DNA from 4 places in the Arthrobacter sp. B055-34 genome. Region 1 is predicted to be linked to each of the others. Evidence: riboswitches for the same ligand, from Rfam matches in the RefSeq annotation. Region 1 holds a riboswitch; each other region holds the start of a gene.
What was found. A riboswitch is a leader RNA that binds a small molecule or an ion and turns the genes downstream of it on or off. The one in region 1 is predicted to bind S-adenosylmethionine.

Region 1 (5,365 bases):
TGGTCCGGATCGAAGAACGCCGGACGCTGTTGCGGCGCAGCGCCGACGATACCGACCCGGTGGAGCGGGTAGTCGTAGCCAATGCGGACCAACTGGTCATCGTGGTGGCCGCCGCCAACCCGGAGCCGCGCACCGGTTTTATCGACCGTGCCTTGGTAGCAGCGTACGACGCCGGGATCAGCCCGCTGCTGTGCGTCACCAAAGCGGACGTCAAAGATCCTGAAGAACTGCTCTCCAACTACCGGCACCTCGATCTGCCCGTCATCGTCAGCCGGACCGCCGGCACTGAGGGCTTTGGAATTGATGCACGGTCCGCCGACGGGCTTTCGGCCCGTCTCGACCGGGACGCCGTGGCCGAGCTGAAAGGCTATCTGGACGGGATGGTCAGCGTCATGCTCGGCCATTCCGGCGTCGGCAAATCCACCATGGTCAATGCGCTCACGGGTGCGGAACGCGCCACGGGCGGCGTCAACGCCGTGACCGGGCGGGGACGGCATACTTCCTCCTCGGCGCTGGCCCTGAAGCTGACCGATGCCCCGGCCGGCAGCTGGATCATCGACACGCCCGGCATCCGTTCTTTTGGACTCGCCCATGTGGACCCGGACCGGATCATTTCCGCCTTTCCCGACCTGGAGCCCGGCACCGCCGATTGCGAGCGGGGCTGCAAGCACGACGACCACGCGGTCAACTGCGGGGTGGACGCGTGGGTGGCTTCCGGGCAGGCCGGCGAATCAGGCCCGGCACGGCTGGCGTCGCTGCGCCGTTTGCTGGGAACGGAAGAACGCGCCCAGGCTAAGGAACTGGGGTTCCAGTAGCACCGCCGTCGTCGGCCGGGGACTTCACATCCCGCATCCGGCCACCGAATAAGGATAAGTTGAAGCCTATGACCCGTGACGTTCAAAGCTATAACGATGATCTGCGCCTGGCCCATGTGATGGCCGATTCCGTGGATTCGCAGACCATGGCCCGCTTCAAGGCGCTGGACCTGAAAATCGAGACCAAGCCGGATCTCACCCCTGTCACGGATGCGGACCGCGCCGCCGAAGAGGCCATCCGCGGCCAACTCTCCCGGGCCCGGCCGCGCGACGCGGTGCTTGGGGAGGAGTATGGCAGCAGCGGCCACGGCTCCCGCCGCTGGATCATCGACCCCATCGACGGCACAAAGAACTTCGTCCGCGGGGTGCCGGTCTGGGCCACCCTGATCGCGCTGGTGGACGAAGACCGCCCCGTGGTCGGCCTGGTCAGCGCCCCCGCTTTGGGCAAGCGCTGGTGGGCCGCGACCGGAACCGGCGCCTACATGGGACGTTCGCTGTCCGCGGCCACCCGGCTCCGGGTATCCGATGTCAACCGGCTCGAGGACGCGTCCCTCTCCTATTCCAGCCTGACCGGCTGGCAGGAACGGGGCAACTTCCCGGAGTTCCTCGGCCTCACCGAATCCGTCTGGCGCACCCGTGCCTACGGAGACTTCTGGTCCTATTGCATGGTGGCCGAGGGCGCCGTCGACATTGCCTGCGAACCGGAACTCAACCTCTACGACATGGCGGCACTGGTGCCGATCGTGACCGAGGCCGGCGGACGGTTCAGTTCGCTCGAGGGCGAGGACGGACCCTTCGGCGGCAACGCGCTGGCCACGAACGGCACGCTGCACGAGGAGGTCCTCTACCGGCTCAATCCCCAGTTGCGCGGCCAGCGTCCGGCCGCACACCCGGAGGATGCGCCCCTGCCGGAAACCGCTCCGGAGGCCTCCGTGGAGGCGGACGGCCTGCGCTGACGCTGCCATTGTGACGAATTACGACGGCGGCCGTCCCCATTCCGGGGATGGCCGCCTTTTCGTTCCCGTAACAAAGATGCGGCTGCTCCGGCCGGACAATAATCTCGATGGCAGGTCACGAGTGCCAGCGCTAAACCCCGGTTTGCTGGCCGGCAACCCTCCTAACGCGGCGGGGTGCCCCGGGTGACGACCTGGCCGTGCCTGACTGGTTCGGCAAGCGCGGATCCGCTCTGCCATGCGCACGGATCCCTCACCAGATGAGGTCATATGAGCACCACTGTTATCGACTCCACCCTGTCCCCCGAGCTGCTGGCAGCGGAACAACCGTTCCAGGAAGTTACCGGCGCAGAACTCGCCGCTCCCCTGCTGGACGGCGGCACCGTCCGCTACGCCAATTTGGACTACGCCGCGTCGGCACCCGCGCTGGCTTCCGTCACCGCCTATCTCGAGCAACTGCTCCCCTACTACGCGAGCGTCCATCGCGGTGCCGGGTACGCATCCCAGGTCTCCACCTCCGTCTACGAGCATTCACGCGAAGTCCTGCGTTCTTTTGTGGGCGGGCGGACCGATGACCTGGTCATCTTCACCCGCAACACCACCGATTCCCTGAACCTGCTCGCCGGCTGCATCCCGGCCGGTGGCGAAGTGCTGTACCTGGACATCGAGCACCACGCCAACCTATTGCCCTGGCAGGCGGTACCGCACCGCAGCGTAGTGGCCCGGCCGAGTGTTGCCGGCACGCTCGAGGCCATCGAGACCGAACTGGCAGGTGGCCAAGTGGCCCTCGTTGCCATCACCGGAGCGTCGAATGTTACCGGCGAGATCTTCCCGATCGCCGAAACCGCGCGGCTTGCCCACCGGCATGGTGCCCGGGTAGTGGTGGATGCGGCACAGCTCGCCCCGCACCGGCGGCTCGACATTGCCCGGGACAACATTGACTATGTGGTCCTCTCCGGACACAAGCTCTATGCCCCGTTCGGCGCGGGAGCGATCATCGGCCGGGCCGACTGGCTCGATTCCGGCACACCGCATTTGGCTGGCGGCGGCGCAGTGAAACAGGTCCGGCTGGACGGCGTGGTCTGGACAACTGGGCCGGCCCGGCACGAAGCCGGCTCTCCCAATGTGCTCGGTGCGGCCACCCTGGCCCGGGCCGCGGAGCACATTGCGCAGCTGGACGAGGAAGCGTGGCAGCAGCATGAGTCCGTGCTGCGTGGGTATCTCATCGAGCGGCTGGAGGCGGTGGACTCGGTCACCGTGCACCGGATTTTCAGCGGCGAGACCGCCCCGCTGGATGCCATCGGCGTCGTAAATTTTTCGGTGGCCGGATACGACGCTGGCCTCGTGGCCGCGTATCTTTCGGCAGAACACGGACTCGGCGTGCGGGACGGGAAGTTCTGCGCCCATCCCTTGCTCAACCGCCTCGGGCTGCCGTCCGGTTCGCTGCGTGCCAGCTTCGGGCTGGGTTCCCGCTTGGAAGACACGGCCCGGCTCGCGGACGGAGTGGCAGCGCTGGTCCGTGACGGACTGCGCCACGACTATGTCGTCGAGAGCGGACGCTGGGTGCCAGCGGTGGAAACACGGGCCTTCCCCGAGTGGGCACCCGTGACGCCGGGAACCGCCGGGGCGTCGCCATGCTCCTAGGGCTAGGAACGTATCCCTGCGTGCCGGATGGGGCATGATCTAATTGACCCGTCGTTGCGAAGCCGCCGGTGCAACGGGACCGGCGGCTGGCGGCGTCAATGACAGGTCAATGAGAGGCCCCTGACCGAGAGCAGAGGGTGCACGAGGAGTGTGGCAGTGGTTCGCGGCGGACCCCGGATGGACGACGAACGGCGCCGGGAGTTCGGCAGCAGCTTCCAGCAGGGTGGTGCGCATTATGACCGTGTCCGTCCCGGCTACCCGGATGACGCCGTCGATTGGCTGCTGCCGCAGTCGGCACGGGACGCCGCGGATGTAGGCGCCGGTACCGGAAAATATACGGCCGCGTTGCTCGCCCGGGGCCTGCGGGTGACCGCCGTGGATCCCTCGGCCGACATGCTGGAACAATTGGCAACCAACTATCCCGCGGCCCGGATCCTGCTGGGGACGGCCGAACATACCGGCATCGCCGATGGCGCCGTCGATCTGGTGACCGTGGCGCAGGCCTGGCACTGGGTGGACCAGGCAGCGGCCAGCACGGAGGCTGCCCGGATCCTGAGGCCCGAGGGAACGCTGGGCTTGATCTGGAACCAGCTCGATGTCTCCATTCCCTGGGTCCACCGGCTCTCCCGGATCATGCATGCCGGTGACGTTTACAGGCCGGACTTCCGCCCCTTCATCGGTCCTGAGTTCATCGGGCCTGAGGGCCACGAAACCCACTGGGCCGATCCGCTGACGCCCGGCGACTTGCTGGAGCTGGTCAAGTCGCGCAGTTACTACCTGCGGGCGAGCGAACAGACGCGCGCAAAAGTCCTGGCCAATCTGGACTGGTACCTGCATGAACATCTGGGCCATGACCGGGAAGAGATTCTCCAGCTCCCCTACCTGACCCTGACTTGGCGCGCGGTGAAGGCTGACCGCTAAGTTCGAGGGCTTTCTGCGCCAACATTCCGTGCCGCTCCGACCGGTAACGAACAGAAATTTTAGCCGCACCCTATTATTCCGGCACCCCTTTACGATAAATTTAGGCATGCCGAAAAAACTGTGGTCCGTGCTGGCCGTCTTGTCGCTGGGCATGCTGACGGCCTGCGGTCCCGTGGGCAACGGTTCGGCGGCCGTTCCGGAGCCGTCCGACGAGCGCCCCATGGTACTGACCACCTTCACAGTGCTTGCAGATCTGGTGCGCCAAGTCGCCGGCGAGCATGTGCGGGTGGAATCAATTACCAAAGTGGGCGCGGAGATCCACGGCTACCAGCCCACTCCTTCGGATCTGGTCGGCGCCCAGGAAGCGGACCTGATTCTCGACAACGGCCTCGGCCTGGAGCGTTGGTTCGCCCGGTTTGTGACGGCGGTACCGGCCCCGCACGCAGTCCTGTCGGAGGGGATCGACCCCGTAGATATCCGCTCCGGAAACTACGAGGGCAAGCCCAATCCGCACGCCTGGATGTCGCCGGAGGCCGCCAAGGTCTATGTCGACAACACTGTCGTCGCCCTGAGCGAGCTGGATCCGACACATGCAGCGGACTTCCGTGCCAACGGCGAGCAGTACAAGGACCAACTGGACGGTGTCATGCAGGAACTGAAGGACGCCTTCCAGGAGAGCGACGCCGTTGCTGCCCTGGTTACTTGCGAGGGCGCCTTCTCCTATCTCGCCAGGGACGCCGGCCTGAAGGAAGCTTTCCTGTGGCCGGTGAACTCCGACGCCGAAGGCACCCCGCGGCAGATCAAAGACACCATCGCCTTTGTGCAGCAGAACCAGGTTCCGGCCGTGTTCTGCGAATCCACAGTAAATCCCGGCGCGATGGAACAGGTTGCCGCCGCGACCGGCGCCGAGCTCGTCACTCCGCTCTACGTCGATTCGCTGTCCGGTCCCGAAGGCCCGGTGCCAAGCCACCTGGACCTTATCCGGCATGACATCGCACTAATCAAAGAAGGACTCGCCTCATGAGTGTGCAT
Region 2 (5,342 bases), on a different contig from region 1:
CTTTGCCCCTGGACGTCGCGCTGGCTCCCGTGACGTCAAACAGCTGCCCGGTGGCCTCAAGAACCAGCTCCGGAACAACGATCTGCGCCTTCTCCACAGCAGCTTCCCCGCGGATGTAACGCTGAACGTCGTCGAGCGGGAGGGACTTGTCTGCCGCGGCATCCAGTTCCCGTGCCGCGGTCAGGACCACCGATTCGGCGGCGAATGCTTTGGCCGACAGTTGGCCGACAAGCTGAAGGATCAGTGGGTCATTGCGGAACAGTTCGCCGGTTCCGGTGTTAAAGGTCCGCTTGCGGTTCCGCACCAGGATCTTCGCGTCCGCGAGCGCCGCATTGCCAATCCCTGCCAGTACGGCGAGCAGCACCAGCTGGAAGAATGCCGGTTCGTGCGTGCTCGACGGCTTGCGTTCGATAACGTCGGCCGGCTCCACCACGGCATCGCGGAAGTAGGTTGTCCCCGTCCCGGTCAGCTGCTGGCCGAAGCCATCCCAGTCGTCAACGATCTCCACGCCCGCCTGCTTGGTATTGACGACGGCGTACTGCCGCCCCTCGATACCGTCGGTACTGGCCATGACCGCGATCCACTCCGCGAAGATGCTGCCGGTGGTGTAGTACTTTTCACCGTTGAGCAGCCATCTCCCGCCGTCCCTGACCAGCTTGGTGTTCGTGGTGCCCAGCGCGTTTCCGGCCTTCTCCGTGGCCGCGTTGCCGAAGATCTCGCCGGCCACAATGCGCGGATACCAGCGGCGGGCAAACGCCTCGCCTTCCAGGCCAACCGTCTCGACGAAGGCGAAGTGTGAGCGGTACAGGTGGGCGACGCTGGAGTCCGCCGCCGCAAGTTCGATCAGGAGGCGGAAGAAGTGCTCGAAGGAGACACCGTCGCCGCCATGCTCCAGCGGCACCCGCAGTTTCCCGAAGCCTGCCGCGTTCAGCCACGCAACTTGTTCGAACGGCAGAATCCTGTTCAGTTCCCGGTCCAGTGCCCCCTGGGCGATCCGCTCGAAGACCGGCCGAAAGCGGCCGGCCAACCGCCCGTAAGTTGCTTCCGCGGTCTCGGTGCACTCGTTCGCGATAGTTTCCGTCATCGTCTTCCTTCCAAAACCTTGTTCTGTGCTGCGGCTGAGAATTCATCGAAGGCGCCGCGGTACTGACGTGCGGGGTGCCGGTCGTTGAGCTGCGACCCGTTGTAGCCCTCGCCGCCGCCGAACAGCTTTTCCCGGAAGCTTCCCCGCGCGTACTCTGTCTGCGCCAGTCCCCTGCTGCGCAGTTCCGGCAGCACTCCGTCGATGAAGTCCGTGTAGGAACCGGGCAGGATCTGGTTGATGATGTTGATGCCGTCCACGCCGGCGTCCTGCCACTGCTCCAGCCGGTCGGCAATCTGTTCCGGGGTTCCCTTGACCCGGTGGGCCCGCCCGCGGAAGTTGGCGATATCGCGCAAGGTCGGGTTGCCTCCGGGGACCGATTTGCGCAGGCTCTCCAGGTGTCCCTGCGTGCCTTCCGTCTGGAAATCGCCCAGCGGCGTGTCCGGATCCAGTCCGCCCAGATCTACGCCGAGACCGCCGGCGATGTGGGCGATCATCGCTCCGGAGTCCAGGTATTCGTCCAGCTCGGCTTCTTTACGGTCCGCCTCCGCCTCGGTGCCGCCGACGATGAAATGCAGCCCCTGGAAGAACTTCAGGTCCTCGGCCCTGCGCCCGGCCGCAACCGTCTGGCTCCGCACGGCTGCGGTATATGTGGCGGCGGCTTCGGGATGCGCCGCCAGCATGAAGGTCGCCTCGGCATTGGCGGCGCAGAACTGCTGGCCGCGGCCCGAGCTCCCTGCCTGGAACAGCACCGGGGTCCGCTGGGGCGACGGCGAAGACAGGTGCGGTCCATCGATCGAATACCGTTCGCCGCGGTGGTAGATCTTATGGACCTTTTCCGGATCCGCGTGGACTCCGGACGCCTTGTCCTGGACCAGCGCGCCGTCATCCCAGGAGCCTTCCCACAGTTTGTAGACCGCGGAGACGTACTCTTCGGCCCAGGCGTACCGGTCTTCGTGCGCGGCCAGGCCGCCGCCGCCAAAGTTCCGGTGCGCATTATCCAAGGCGCTGGTCACAATGTTCCAGGCTGCGCGACCGTTGGAGATGTGGTCCAGGGTGGACATCTGCCGCGCGAACTGGAACGGATGGCTCTGGATCACCGATGAGGTCGCCGCCAGCCCGATCTCCCGGGTTGCGCCGGCAAGCGCGCCCAGCAGGATGAGAGGATCGTTGGCCGGCACCTGCAGGCCGCGCCGGATGTGCGAGGCCCATCCGCCGTCGTCGTCGCCGTAAAGACCGACGACGTCGGCGAAGAACAAGGCGTCGAACTTCGCTTCCTCCAGCTGCCGGGCCAGGTCCGTCCACAGCTGCAGGTCATTGAAGCGGTGCTGCTGCGCCTGCGGATGCCGCCATTGTCCGCCCATGATATGGCTGTTGGTGTTCATGACGAAGGCGCTCAGCAGCAGGCGGGGACGCCCCTGCGGGTAACGCGTACTCTCGGTGGCCAAAACGGGCCCCTTTCTTTGAAAGTGCGGTTGCCGGGTCCCGGCTCGGGTCAGGAAGCGGAGACGAGCTCCGGCTTCGCATCCGCCTGGTCGTTCCCGGACAATGGTCGGTCCTTGGTCTCGGGAGCCTTGAGCGTGGCGATGATGGTGATGGCTGAGACGCCGAGGAAGTACACGATGACCCAGACCGGATTCCCGCCGCCGGCTGCCAGCAGAGCCGTCGCCACCAGGGGTGCCAGGCCGCCGCCGAGTACCGAGCCGAGTTGGTAGCCGAGGGAGACCCCGCTGAACCGGACGCGTGTGCTGAACAGCTCGGAGAAGAACGCCGCCTGCGGACCGTACATGGCGTCATGTCCGACGTTCAGGCCGAACACCACGCCGAGGACGATCAGGAAGAACACACCGCTATCGAGCAGCCAGAAGAACGGGATGACGGCCACGGCGCTGCTGACTGCCCCGAAGAGGTAGACCCTGCGCCGGCCGATGACATCCGACAGCCAGCCCCACAGCGGGACGGTGACCAGGCCCAGCGCGGACGCGATCAGCACGGCAGCCAGGCCGGTATTGCGGTCCGTTCCGGAGACCTGGGTCAGGTACGTCAGGATGAAGACGGTGTAGACGTAGTAGAAGGCATTCTGCGCGATGCGGAGGCCAGTAGTGAGCACAACCTGCCGTGGGTGGGTCTTGATGCTCTCCAGCACCGGGCGGTCAGCAACCTTTTCCACCTGCTGTACACGCTTGAACTCTGCGCTGTCTTCAACGGACAACCGGATCACCAGTCCGACGGCAACCAGCAACAAGCTGGCCACGAAGGGGATCCGCCAGCCCCAGGCCAGGAACTGTTCGTTGGTCATGGAGTTCTCCAGCACCAGCAGCACGCCCGTGGCCAGCAGCATGCCGGAGGTCGGCCCCAGCTGTGTGGCGCTGCTGGTCAGTCCGCGGCGCTTCGGTTTGGCGTGCTCCACCGTCATCAGGGCCGCACCGGCCCATTCGGCCCCGTAACCGATGCCCTGGAGAACACGCAGCAGCAGCAACAGTACGGGGGCGACCCAGCCGATCTGTGCGTAGACCGGCAGCAGACCGATGGCGGTGGTGGCCAGACCGGTCAGCAGCAGCGAGGCAACCAGCACAGTCTTGCGACCGATCCGGTCGCCGAAGTGGCCGCCGAGAATCCCGCCGACCGGACGGGCGACGAAGCCGACAGCGTAAGTCGCAAAGGCGGCGATGGTGCCGACCAGTGGTTCGGCCGGGGCGAAGAACAATGGCCCGAAAACGGTGGCCGCTGCGAGCCCGTACAGGACAAAGTCATAGCCTTCGATCGTCGTGCCGATGAAGCTGGCGACGGCGACCTTCGTAGTCATTTTCTTAGGCGGGGAAGGGTTTACGGTGGTGCTCATTACTGTCTCTCCTTTGGCGTCAGCCGAGAAGATGCAGCGCACATCCGATCGGACCACGGCAGAAGGCAGTGGGAGGGACCGGTTGAGGCGCTTACTCCATCGGTCCTGGCAGTAGCACCCTACGGAACAGGTCTTACTGCGCTAGTTCGGCGCAGCCCTCGACAAGTTCCTTGTTATCAGCGCGAATCCAGGGAGATTCGTCGTGACCAGGGTTGCTGCGGCGTCATAGAGCCAGGTCTCTCAGCCGCTCGGGATGGTTACACGTTCAGTGTGGGACCAGTCACCGGTCCGCGAAAAAGCGGTCGTCACATGCCGTAACCGGCCCCACACGGAACGGCTAGACTGCTGCGGTTTGGCGTTCCGCATCGGCGCCGGCGACACCAATGGTCCAGACATAGGGCGGCTCCGTAGCGTTGACCTCCCAGTCGCCGACGATCCGCGACTTGTAGATGAACGGGTTGTGCGTGGCCACGGTGCGGGCATTGCGCCAGTGGCGGTCCAGCGCCTTGCCCGTGCTGGTCGAGGATGCACCCAGCACATTGAACAGGGCTCCCGCCGCGTCGGGCACCAGATTGCTCAGCACAATCTGCGCCTGGCCGGATTCAAGTTCGACGGCGATGTTGGCCGCCTTTTCGGCGTCGTCGTTTTGCAATCTTGAAGCGAAGACCCGGTCGAGGCTCTGGGCCACGCGCAGGGTGGTGGCTTCCGCGGCGTAGGCCTTGGCGCTGATTTCGCCGACAACCTGCAGGATCTGGGCGTCGTTACGCACCAGCGGGGCGTTGCCGTGGCCGAAGACGCGCTTCCGCTCGCGGACGTTCGCGGCGACGTCGGTGACCACGGCCTTGGCGATGCCGGCCAGGCTGACCAGCAGGATGTGCTGGTAGAGGGCCGTCTGGTAGGGGAAGCGATCGGCGAAGGCCGAGACGTTGGCCGGGTCCACTTCGGCGTCGGTGAACACCGTGGTCCCGCTGCCTGTAAGCCGCTGGCCGAAGCCGTCCCAGTCGTCGAAGGTCTCCACGCCAGCGGTCTTGGTGGAGAGGATGACGGAGACGTCCGAACCGTCCGGGCGCTTGGCCGTCACATCGATCCAGTCGGCGAAGATGGTGCCGGTGGTGTAGAACTTGCGCCCGTTCAGCACCAGCTTGCCGCCGGCTTCGTCCAGCACGGTGCCCGTGCCGCCGGCGCCGGGCTCGGTCCACGCGTTGCCGGCCAGCTGGCCGTTGGCGAACCGCTGCAGCCAGACGCTGCGATCTTCGCGGTGATGGTGGTAAAGGTGTTCCTCCGTCAAAGCGATGTGCGCGCGCAGGGCCTGCGGAATGTTGCTGTCCGCGGCGGCGAGCTCGATGAGCAGCTGGGTGAATTCTTCCCAGCTCAGGCCGTCCCCGCCGAATTCCGTGGGGATGCGCGCGGCGCCGAAGC
Region 3 (5,365 bases), on a different contig from region 1:
CTGGTCACCCGGATCGGCACCGTCTTCCAGGAACCCGAACACCAGTTCCTGACCCACCGGGTGATCGACGAACTCGAATTCGGTCCCCGGCGGGTCGCCCGGCTACCGGAGGACGAGGTGCGACGCCGCGTTGATGCCATTGCGGAGCGGCTGCGGCTGACCAAACTCCTGCAGGCCAATCCCTTTACCCTTTCGGGCGGGGAGAAGCGCAGGCTGTCCGTGGCGACTATGCTGGCCACCAGCCCTGACATCCTGGTGCTGGACGAACCGACGTTCGGGCAGGACGCGAACACCTGGGCCGAGCTGGTCTCGCTGCTCGGCGGCCTGATCGCCGAAGGCCACGCGGTGGTGTCCGTGACCCACGACGGCGACTTCACCGCTGCGCTCGACGGCCACGTCCTGCGCGTGGCCGAGGGAACGGCGCAGCTGCAGGCGCGGGCCGCGGGCGGGAGGGCGGCATGAGCCTGGACATCATGACCCCGCGGCTGACTGCCTCGCCCTTCACCCGTGCAAATCCGCTCTCGAAGCTTGCCGCCGTTGCCATGGTCACCGTGGTGGTGATGCTCAGCGTGGACTGGGTGAGCGCCGGCGTGGTGCTGGCTGCGGAACTGCTGCTGCTGCCCGTGCTGGGCATCAGCGCCTGGGCGTTATTCAGGCGTGGCTGGCCGCTGGTGGTGGCGGCCGCGGTCGGCGCCTACGGAACGGCGCTGCTGGCGGAGAAAACCGGCGCGGTGGTCTTCGAAGCGGGCCCGCTGCTGTTCACCGAGGATTCCATCAACTCCGGCGTCGCCATCGGGCTGCGGTCCCTGGCGGTGGCACTGCCCGGAATCTTCCTGCTGCTGACCACCGACCCCACGGATCTGGCCGATGCGCTGGCGCAGAAGCTGAAGATGCCGCACCGGTTTGTGCTCGGGGCCCTGGCCGGCCTCCGGCTGGTGGGTCTCCTGGTCGAGGAATGGCGGACCCTGGGACTGGCCCGCCGTGCCCGCGGAGTCGGCGCCGAGAACAAACCGCTGGCCAAATTCGCGGCGTTCCTCGGCCAAGCCTTCGGCCTCATCGTCCAGGCCATCCGGCGCGCCACCCGCCTGGCGGTGGCGATGGAGGCCCGCGGTTTCGGCGGGGCGCAACGCACCTGGGCGCGGGAATCGACGTTCAGCAGGGTGGATATCTGGGTCTTCCTGGGCGGTGCCCTGGTCTCGGCGGCGGCCGTTACCGCCGCCGTCTCCGCCGGGACCTGGAACTTCATCTTCGGCTAACCCGGGCTCCTCCGCGATCCACTGGTCAGCTGCGGCCCTTTTCAGCTCTGGGAAGGGCCGCAGCTGTCTCCTCGATTGCGGCTGGGCGCAACAAGGCGCGGGCCTTCGTCGACTCCCTGGATCTACGGGCCAGTCAGTGCCCGGTCCAGGTCCTTGAGCAGGTCCTCGGTGGCTTCCAGCCCCACGGACAGCCGGACAAAACCGTCGCCGAGCCCGATCGCGGCCCGTCCGTCCGGTCCCATCGCGCGGTGCGTGGTGGTGGCCGGATGGGTGATCAGGGACTTGGCGTCACCGAGGTTGTTCGAGATATCCACGGTGGTCAGCGAGTTCAGCAGCCGGAACGCGGCGGCCTTGGCATCCGAACCGTTCGCAGCGCCCGGCTCAAGTTCAAACGTGACCACGGTTCCGCCGCCGCTCATCTGGCGGCGCGCCAGTTCGTACTGCGGATGCGACTCGAGGAACGGGTAGACCACGCGCCGCACCGCCGGCTGTGTCTGCAGCCAGCGGGCGATCTCCAGGGCGGATGCGGTGGCATAGTTTACGCGCAGGGACATCGTCTCCAGCCCCTTGAGCAGCGTCCAGGCGTTGAACGGGCTCAGCGCGGGACCGGTGTGGCGCATCAGCTGCTTGACCGGGCCGTTGATGAAATCCGCGCAGCCCAGCACGGCGCCGCCAAGAACGCGGCCCTGCCCGTCCATGTGTTTGGTACCCGAATAAACAACGACGTCGGCACCAAGTTCCGTTGCCTGCTGCAGCAGCGGGGTGGCGAAGACATTGTCCACCACCACCTGCGCCCCGGCGGCGTGCGCCAGGTCCACCACCGCACGGATGTCCACCAGCTCCTGCAGCGGGTTGGACGGCGACTCGAAGAAGACCGCAGCGGCAGGGGTGGCGAGGGCCTGCTCCCACTGGGCGAGGTCATGCCCGTCGACGAAGACCGTCTCCACGCCCCAGCGCGGCAGGATCTCGTTGAGAATGACAAAGCAGGAACCGAACAGGCTCCGCGCCGCAACCACCCGGTCACCGGCGGCGAGCAGGGCGCCCAAGGCGGTGAAGACGGCGCTCATGCCGCTGGCCGTGGCGAAGCAGGCCTCGGCGCCCTCGAGCAGCCGGAGCCGTTCCTGGAAGGCGGCGACCGTGGGGTTGCCGTAGCGGGAGTAGACGAAGCGCTCCACCTCGCCGTTGAAGGAGGCTTCGGCTGCCTCGGCGGAATCAAAAACGTAGCCGGACGTCAGGAACAAGGCTTCTGAGGTTTCCTGGAAGCCCGTGCGGTCAAGGCCGCCGCGGACCGCCCTCGTCTGCGGGTCCCAGCCGGCGCGCAGTTCCGCCAGGTCCGGCCCCGGGCCGGCAGACTGCGGGGGCGCCACCGGCTAGCCCCTCTTCCAGGGCAGATCGCTCTGCTGCCAGCCGCCGGCGGCCTCGAAGCCGCCCAGCACGTTGTACGCGGTATGCCCGGCGGCGGTGGCGCTGATAGCGGCATCGATGGAGCGCCGCCCCGAACGGCAGATCAGCAACAGCTCCTTGCCGCGCAGCGACTGCAGTTCGTTGAGGAACGCGGCATTGCGGCTGCCGTCAATCCGGTTCCACTCGATGAAGCGCGCGGGAGCACCGTCGTCGTTCGTCACGGGCACACCCACCTGCTGCCATTCGGTCTCGGTGCGGACGTCCACGAGGACGGCACCGCCGCGCAGCTTCTCCACGGCTTCTTCCACGGTGAGGTCTCCGGCGTAGCTCATGCGCTGTGTCCCTTCAGCACCACGGCCTGGGCGGCGATGACGCGTTCGCCGTCGAAGGCAATCGAGGGGTTGCCGTAGAGTTCGTAGCCCTCCGCCAACGCCGCGCTGACCCGGGCGCAGAAGGACCTGTCGTCCGGCCCGGTCAGCAACCGGTAGGGCAGGGGGCTGCCCGCCGCATTGTCAACGGGGGACTGGACGGGTTGTTCCAACGGGGGCATGGGGTACTCCTGATCACGCTTGCAAATGAACCTAATGAACACTGCCGAGTAGTCACCTGAGGCACCCCGCCGTGAAGAGGGTTGCCGGCCAGCACAGTCAGGGCTTGACGCTGGACCTCGTTACTCTGCTCAAGAAAGTAGCACGGCGCCGTCCCCGGCACCCAAGCCGGGGCGCCGCCGTCGTCATCATTGGTAACCGTTACGTAGGTTTACGACGACGGAAGGCCGCAGCCCTCGCCGCCGCAGGAAGCGCTGGGCTACTCCCGGCTGCCCTTGGCCAGCAGCGCCGTCAGTTCCTCCGTCATCTCGTGCGACACCGGGATGGCCTGGCCGTCGATGGACTTGACCGGTGCCAGCAGCCGGATGCTGGAGACCAGCCACACCGCGTCGGCCGCCAGCAGATGGTGCGGTTCCAGCGGCCCATAGCCCAGCTGCCAGCCGGCATCCGCGGCCGCGTTGAACAGGGCGCCCTGGGAGGTGCCGGGCAGGATGCCGTTTTCGAGCAGCGGCGTGGTGAGCTTCCGGACGCCGTCGCGCACGGTCGCCATCAGCACGGTAGAGGTGGGGCCCTCCAGCACCAGGCCGTCGGTGGAGGTGAAGATGACGTCGTCCGCGCCGTTGGCCTTGGCATAGCGCAGGGCGGCCATGTTCACGGCGTAGGAGAGGGTCTTGGCGCCCAGCAACAGCCACGGCGCGCGCTCGGCGATGTTGCTGTCGTAGCCGCGGTCCAGCAGCAGCACGTCGAGGCCCTCCTGCCGCTGGTCCCTGCCGGTGGAGCCGGGAAGCGAGGCCTGCACCCACGCGGTGGGGCGGCCCGCGCCCTCCTCGCCGCGCGTGACCAGCAGTTTGAGCACCAGTTCTTCGACGGGAGCATGTTCGGCGACGGCGGTGGCGATGGCCCGCTCCCAGGCATCGGCCGGCGGGATGTCCAGGTCCATGATGCGGGCCGAGGACGCGAGCCGGTCCAGGTGCGCCTGCACCTTGCGGGGAACACCGTCCACCGCCAGGAGGGATTCGAAAATGCCGTCGCCGCGGGTGGCGCCCAGATCGGTCGCCATCAGCTGCGGCTTTGTGGCGTCGGCGATGCGCCCGTTCTCCAGGGCAGGGTCGAGAAACACCAAAACAGTCATGGGATCAGCATAGATTGCCGCGCGGGCACATTAGGCTGTACAAGGACAGCGCCGTGGACCGGCGGGAAAGGGAGGAGTTCGCTGCCGTGTTGTGGTCGCTTGCGGGTCTGGGCACGTTCCCGGACTGGGTTGTCGTGGTGGCTTCGATACTGGACATGGGAATCCGGATCGCTGCGCTGGGCATTGTGCCGGGCAACCGCCGCCCCACCACCGCCATGGCCTGGCTGCTGGCCATCTTCTTCATTCCGCTGGTCGGCCTGGCCCTGTTCTTCATGTTCGGCAGTTTCCGGCTTTCGGACCGCCGGATCGCCAAACAGACCGAGATTAACCGGAAGGTCTGGGCAGCCACGCAGGACATGGAAGAACCGCGCAGCGAACGCGATGCCCCCGCCTGGGTCCATTCGGCCGCCGAACTGAACCGCTCGCTCGGCTCTTTCCCGATGGTGGACAGCAACCACGTGGAGCTCTATCCGGACTACGAGGGTTCCATCGCCGCGATGGCCGCCGCCGTCCGCAAGGCGGAGGAATTCGTCAACATCCAGTTCTACATCATGGCCAAGGACGAGGTCACCGACGAGCTCTTCGTGGCCCTGCAGGAGGCCGCGGCCCGCGGTGTCCGGGTCCGCCTGCTCTTCGACCACCTCGGCACCATGCGGATCAAGGGCTACCGGAAGTTCCGGCGCTGGCTGCAGGTCAGCGGGATCGAGTGGCAACGCATGCTCCCGCTGCTGCCCGTGCGGGGCCAATGGCGCCGTATCGATCTGCGCAACCACCGCAAAATCCTCGTGGTGGACGGACGGGTGGCCTTCACCGGGTCGCAGAACCTGATCGAGCCCGGCTACCACCGCGCCTCCAGCGAGCGGACTGGACGGCAGTGGGTGGAGCTGATGGCCCGCTATGAAGGTCCCATCGTCACCGCGCTCAACGTGGTGTTCGCTACCGACTGGTCCAGCGAAACGGACGACACCCTCGGCAGCGAGCTGTTCACGCCGGCACCGGTCCGCGAGCCGGGCCCCACGACGTGC
Region 4 (5,365 bases), on a different contig from region 1:
ACCAGAACTGCTTGTCCTCGCGGCGGTGGTAACCGACCGCCGCGGCAACCATGGCGATGGCCTGGTCATCATCGGACAACGGCTCGCCGGTATGCGCGGCCTTGTCCGCAGCGGCCGCCACATGGTCCAGCAGCCGCTGCTCGTCCTGGGACGGCTCGTCCGGAACCTCAGGTGCTGTCCCGCCGTCGACTGCGGCAACGCCATCGGCGGTCGAGCCGGGCTGGATGCCACGTTCGGCCGCCAGCTTGAGCAGCCAGTTACGCAGCTCGAGTGTGGAGACGCAGTCGTACTCGTTGTAGTCGCTGATTCCGGCGAGGATCTTCGCCGCCTCATCGGCCCGGCCGGCATCACGTGCCTCGCAATAGTGGGCATAAGCCACCACCGAGGCCCCGGCATCCGTCACATCACCGCTGCGCAGGTTATCGCCCATGTACAGCGGCTCGAGCTTCTTGATGCTGTAGGAGTTCTCCGAGATCCGCAGGCTGTTGCGCACCGTGTCGTAGAGGTCAACCAGCACGCCTTCGCGCAGCAGCCCGTCCACGGCGTCCTCGCCCAGGACATGCTGTAGCGACAGTCGGCGCAGGGCTGCCTTTTCGTAGTTGGCGTAGTGGTAAATGTGCAGGTCTGGATACCGTTCGCGCCGTTGTGCGACGTAGTCCAGGAAGTTGGCCAGGGCTTGGCCTTCCTCCGCACGGTTGTGCGCCCAGAACGGCAGGAACGGCGGCTTGTCCTGCGGGGAGACCGGGTTCTCCACCACGCCGAAAAGGTACTCGAGGCCCCACGTGCCGGCGGCATCCTGCCAGAGCGGATCCCCCTCGAAGTCGAAGAAAATGTCACCCTGACTGGGGCGGGGGAGCGCGGCCAGCGCGTTTTGCTCCAGCACCCGGTAGGAGACCTTATGGGATTCACCGTCTTTGGCCGTGAATTCGACCGATCCGTCCGGCTCTTGGACGCCGGTCTGCATGCGCGCCTGATCCCGCAGCCTGGCTAACGTTCCGCCGGAGTCTTCGCCCGCCGGCAGCGGCATGGCGGCGAAGTCATCGATGGTGCGGATCCCGTCTGCCATCAGCTGGCGCCGGCGCGTGGTGCTCATGTGTGAAACCAGCAGCAGGTCCCGGTGCAGTTTGACCTGCTCGGAGCAGTAATCGCAGCGGCCGCAGGCGGTGTAGCGTTCGTCATTCCAGGCCACGGGATCCGGCTGCCCACGGTGCTGGCCGGTGATGGCCAGGAACCGGGTCCGGCGCTCCTTGAAGGCGGGCAGGATGTCCGTCAGGCTGTGGTTGCTGCGCACGCCGTTACCCAGCACCAGTGTGACCGTGGGGGAGGGCGTGATTCCGGCTTTGGCGAGTTGGTCGCCGTAGGCGGCAAGCTGCAGCAGGGCGGTCACCTTGGCATGGCGGGCCAGCTTGGTGTCATACACCGCGTAACGCAACGTCCCGCCGTCGTTCTCCTTGACGAGGAAATCCGAGCGGCCATGGAAGCTGCCGTCAAAAAACGCTGCCTGGAACACGACATCAGCCCCGGCCTCCAGGGCGGTAATGGATTCGGCGTGCTTGGCAGTCAGCTCCGGGCGGGTGTAGCCGCTGGTTTCGGCAATCTCCACCACGCCGGCCCCGAACCGGTCCTTGAATTCCTGCAGCACCCGGTGCTCATGGACATCGCCGAGCACCGCCGTCCGCTCCAGCATCTCGTCCGGAGCGAAGACGGCCTTGGGTGTGCGGCCCAGCTTCTCGTCCAGCTTCCGCAGCAACTGGTACTCGCAGCCGGCAGCGACCACCAGGTCACTGGCGGTGAAGACCAGTTCCGGTGCGGCGCCGGCTGATTCGGATTCAAGCAGGAACACAAGGCCTCCCGGGCTGACGGTGCCGCCGGCGTCGGAATCCCTGAGCTGATTTCCGGCGTCCGCGGTTGTTGATAGACGTAATTGACTTCTACCAGCCCGGTCTGACAATTTATGACGGTGCTGCGGCGGTTACCTGTCCGCAGGGTCCATTTCCATCCGCACCAGCGAAAAGAATCGGTTGCCAGCGCCGCTGCGGGTGCTGGGAATGAGCAGTTTCGCGTACTTCTCACACCACTGGGCGGTGCCGTCGGAGTCCAGGGCGGCCTTTTGCACAGCGTCGATGTCCTCTGAGAAGAACATCTTCTGTACGCCCTGCTGGCAGAACTGCACCAGGCTGAGCTGGGCTTCAATGTGGATCCGGACATCCACCCATTCGTCAAAGATGCTTTCGTCCGGAAGGCTCGCGGCCTGGTCGGTGTGCTTGCGGTCGTGTTCTGTTGAGTATGTATTCATCATTTCGTTCTCTCGATAGTTCTTGCCCGCACGGGTCCCCCTTAGAACCTCGTCGTTCTGCGAATATGCAGGCCGCTTCGTCATCCGAACCACCCACGAACATGGGGTTGGTGCGTGACCGGTCGGAGCCTTGGCAACACCACCGGCTAGCCGATTGTGTTGCCCGTCACATCTCGTGAAGCACTCCTACTATATGGTCACGGACGCAGATAGCCAAACGATTGCCCACAGGTAAACATCCGGATTGGGCTAAATGTCGCTTCGAGTCGCTGGTTCTCGTCCTGTTACACAGCATGAACAACAGTGCGTGACGCGACGCCGAACCCGTGGCATACTCTCAACAGCTTCAGGAACTGCGGTCGCTAAGCTCCGACTTGGCCGCATACCAACCCCACGCTCTATGGGTGGTTCGGATGACGAAGCGGCCTGCATTCGCCGTTGGCAGATGGTGCGGGCAAGAGCACGCGAAAGGACCGGTGCCCGGCACCGTTTTTCATGACCAGTATTTCCCCTGCACGCCAGGATCTGCGCGTAATGAGCCTCAATGACTACGAGCACGTAGCAGCCGCCCGGAAGGATTTTGTCGATTTCCTCCTCCGCACCGGCCGCGCTGCCGCCGCTCGGTCTGCCGCCGCCAACCCGATCAACACGGGCTCGTGAGGGAGCAAGCCGGCCTGCTGCTCGATACGGATGTGGTGACGGAGGTGCGTAGCGCGGAGCCGCACGCCGCCGTCGTCGATTTCCTGCAGCAGCGCCGACACCTGCGCATCTTCATCTCCGCGCTGACCGTTGGGGAACTGCGTGCCGCGCATGCCCAGCAGGAAACTGCGTCAAACAACGACGACGGCCGCTGGCTTGCGGAGCTGACCAAGCGTTTTGAGGGCTTCATCCTGCCGGTGGACCTGAAGGTCGCGACGGTCTGGGGGCCGATGTCCAGCCGCCCGGATGTTCCGGCCGTGGAGTCGCTGATCGCGGCCACGGCCGTCCGGTACTGCCTGACCGTGGTGTCCCGCAACGTTGCCGGCTACAGCAAGCTTGCCGTGCCGGCCATCGATCCGTGGCAAGTGGGCAGGTACGCCGTGGCGCAGACTGCGGCTCCGGACCATAAGCCCGGATAACGCGCGGTGCTGAGCCAGGGTGGGGAAACAGCGTGGGGAGCCTGCTAAAAAACCGCCAGGGGAACTGTGGAAGCGGGTGGAACTGGATAGGCTTTCCTTATGTTCCGGTACACCTTGCGTCAGATCCAGTACTACGTGGCCGTCGCTGAATCCGGCTCCATCAGCGGCGCTGCACAGGCCTGTCATGTGTCGCAGGCGGGAATGTCGCTGGCCATCAACGAGCTGGAAAAGGCCGTCGGGACCCAGCTCATCGTCCGGCGCAAGGCGAAAGGTATTACCCTGACCACTGCCGGGCGGGGCTTCCTCAAGGACGCGCAGGTGCTCCTGCGCGAAGCCGAGGAGATCCAGGCCCGGATCGAGGAACGGCACGGGGAACTGGCCGGGCCGCTGGCGATCGGCTGCTACACCACGCTCTCGGCGTTCTGGGTTCCGTTGATGACGGCGGGTTTCGCGGCGCCGAATCCCAAACTGGAGCTGACCATCACTGAAGGGGCGGCCGATGAGCTGCAACTGCAGATGCTGGAGGGCAGGCTCGACGCCGTGCTGACCCACACGCGGCATGTCACCGGCGGCGCAGAAATGCGGGTGATCAAGGAAGGTCGGCCCTACATCCTGCTGGGCGCGGAGCACCGGTTGGCCGACCGCGAGAAGATCGCGCTGCCGGAACTCGCCGAGGACGACATGGTGCTGCTGGACATCCCCTCGGTGCGCGACAACCAGCTGCCGAACCTGCGCGACGCCGGGCTGGACCCGAAAATCGCGTGGCGGTCGACCAGTTTCGAAGCGGTGCGCGGGATGGTAGCCCGCGGGCTGGGCTATACGGTCCTGGTCCAGCGGCCTCCGCTGGATGTCAGCTACGAAGGGTTGCCGCTCGTCTGCGTTCCCATCGACGGGCATATCGGCCACAGCGACATCTGTTTCGCCTACCCTGGGCGCCAACGGTTAAGCCGGCGCTTGACCGCGCTGATGGATTATTGCGCCCAAAGCGTCGACGCCGGCGACAGGGCAGCTGGGCGGCAGAGCAGCGGCGAGGCAGGGCTGACCGGGCGGCCGAACCGAAACACCGCTTAACCAAGCGGTGCCGGCTCCCGCAGGAACCGGCACCGCCGTCGTCGTACTTTTATTTCATTTCACTGCTCAGGTCCATGTTCTTGCCTTCCTTGGTGGCCAGCACACAGACGGCCGCCACGACGAAGGACAGCAGCCAGACCAGGCCGACCAGCCACAGCTCCCCGCCGGCGATGATGACCAGGCCGGAGGCGATCATCGGCGTGAAGCCAGCGCCCAGGGTCGAGGAAGACTGGTAGGTCAGCGAGGCGCCCGTGTAGCGCATCCGGGTGGGGAAGAGCTCGGCCACGAAGGCGCCGAACGGCCCGAAGATCACGCCCTGGATGATGCCGTTGGCCAGGAACAGGCCGATGGCGAAGCCCCACAGCGTGTCGGTCTGCAGCAGCCACAGGATGGGGTAGGCCAGGACGGCTCCGGCGATCATGCCGGCCAGCATGACCGGCTTGCGGCCGTACTTATCGCTCAGGCGGGCCGCGAACCAGATGGCCACGATGGTCAGGGTGGCGCCGACAGCCTTGATGTTGAGGACCGAGGTCGTGTCCACGCCGGCCTCGATGATGTAGGAGACCGCCCACACCGTCATCAGGCCCTGCACGGTGTAGGAGCTCATGCCGGCCAGCACACCCAGTACCAGGTTCTTCGGGTACTTGGTGACAACCTCGACGAACGGGATCTTCTTCTTTTCCGCAGTTGCTTCGAGTTCCAGGAACAGCGGCGTTTCGGCAACCTTGAGCCGGATGACCAGGCCCACGGCGATCAGCACGAGGCTCAGCAGGAACGGGATCCGCCAGCCCCAGCTCATGAACGCTTCCTCGGGCAGGGTAGAGAAGGCCGAAACGGTCAGCGTGGCCAGCACGGCACCGGCGGGACCGCCCATGTTGGC

Region 2: it holds a riboswitch for S-adenosylmethionine, as region 1 does, so the genes downstream of both, AC5RWO_RS20535 (MFS transporter) here and AC5RWO_RS10740 (aminotransferase class V-fold PLP-dependent enzyme) in region 1, are expected to answer to the same signal.
Region 3: it holds a riboswitch for S-adenosylmethionine, as region 1 does, so the genes downstream of both, AC5RWO_RS14525 (DUF1737 domain-containing protein) here and AC5RWO_RS10740 (aminotransferase class V-fold PLP-dependent enzyme) in region 1, are expected to answer to the same signal.
Region 4: it holds a riboswitch for S-adenosylmethionine, as region 1 does, so the genes downstream of both, AC5RWO_RS08110 (hypothetical protein) here and AC5RWO_RS10740 (aminotransferase class V-fold PLP-dependent enzyme) in region 1, are expected to answer to the same signal.

The regions. Positions count from the first base shown of each region.
Region 1 is NZ_JBNHFQ010000004.1:469,717-475,081, reverse strand. Features, by position in the region: gene rsgA (ribosome small subunit-dependent GTPase A) at 1-815, shown strand, start outside; gene hisN (histidinol-phosphatase) at 884-1,771, shown strand; SAM riboswitch class IV at 1,885-1,997, shown strand; gene AC5RWO_RS10740 (aminotransferase class V-fold PLP-dependent enzyme) at 2,039-3,412, shown strand; gene AC5RWO_RS10735 (class I SAM-dependent methyltransferase) at 3,569-4,333, shown strand; gene AC5RWO_RS10730 (metal ABC transporter substrate-binding protein) at 4,440-5,357, shown strand; gene AC5RWO_RS10725 (metal ABC transporter ATP-binding protein) at 5,354-5,365, shown strand, end outside.
Region 2 is NZ_JBNHFQ010000015.1:55,033-60,374, reverse strand. Features, by position in the region: gene AC5RWO_RS20545 (acyl-CoA dehydrogenase family protein) at 1-1,084, opposite strand, end outside; gene AC5RWO_RS20540 (LLM class flavin-dependent oxidoreductase) at 1,081-2,529, opposite strand; gene AC5RWO_RS20535 (MFS transporter) at 2,577-3,923, opposite strand; SAM riboswitch class I at 4,017-4,183, opposite strand; gene AC5RWO_RS20530 (acyl-CoA dehydrogenase family protein) at 4,261-5,342, opposite strand, start outside.
Region 3 is NZ_JBNHFQ010000007.1:122,576-127,940, reverse strand. Features, by position in the region: gene AC5RWO_RS14545 (ABC transporter ATP-binding protein) at 1-462, shown strand, start outside; gene AC5RWO_RS14540 (energy-coupling factor transporter transmembrane component T family protein) at 459-1,256, shown strand; gene AC5RWO_RS14535 (O-succinylhomoserine sulfhydrylase) at 1,379-2,623, opposite strand; gene AC5RWO_RS14530 (rhodanese-like domain-containing protein) at 2,627-2,992, opposite strand; gene AC5RWO_RS14525 (DUF1737 domain-containing protein) at 2,989-3,210, opposite strand; SAM riboswitch class IV at 3,221-3,335, opposite strand; gene AC5RWO_RS14520 (aminodeoxychorismate lyase) at 3,468-4,340, opposite strand; gene cls (cardiolipin synthase) at 4,496-5,365, shown strand, end outside.
Region 4 is NZ_JBNHFQ010000003.1:447,658-453,022, reverse strand. Features, by position in the region: gene AC5RWO_RS08115 (TM0106 family RecB-like putative nuclease) at 1-1,843, opposite strand, end outside; gene AC5RWO_RS08110 (hypothetical protein) at 1,973-2,299, opposite strand; SAM riboswitch class IV at 2,310-2,477, opposite strand; SAM riboswitch class IV at 2,641-2,763, shown strand; gene AC5RWO_RS08105 (hypothetical protein) at 2,831-2,956, shown strand; gene AC5RWO_RS08100 (PIN domain-containing protein) at 2,953-3,414, shown strand; gene AC5RWO_RS08095 (LysR substrate-binding domain-containing protein) at 3,514-4,485, shown strand; gene AC5RWO_RS08090 (MFS transporter) at 4,535-5,365, opposite strand, start outside.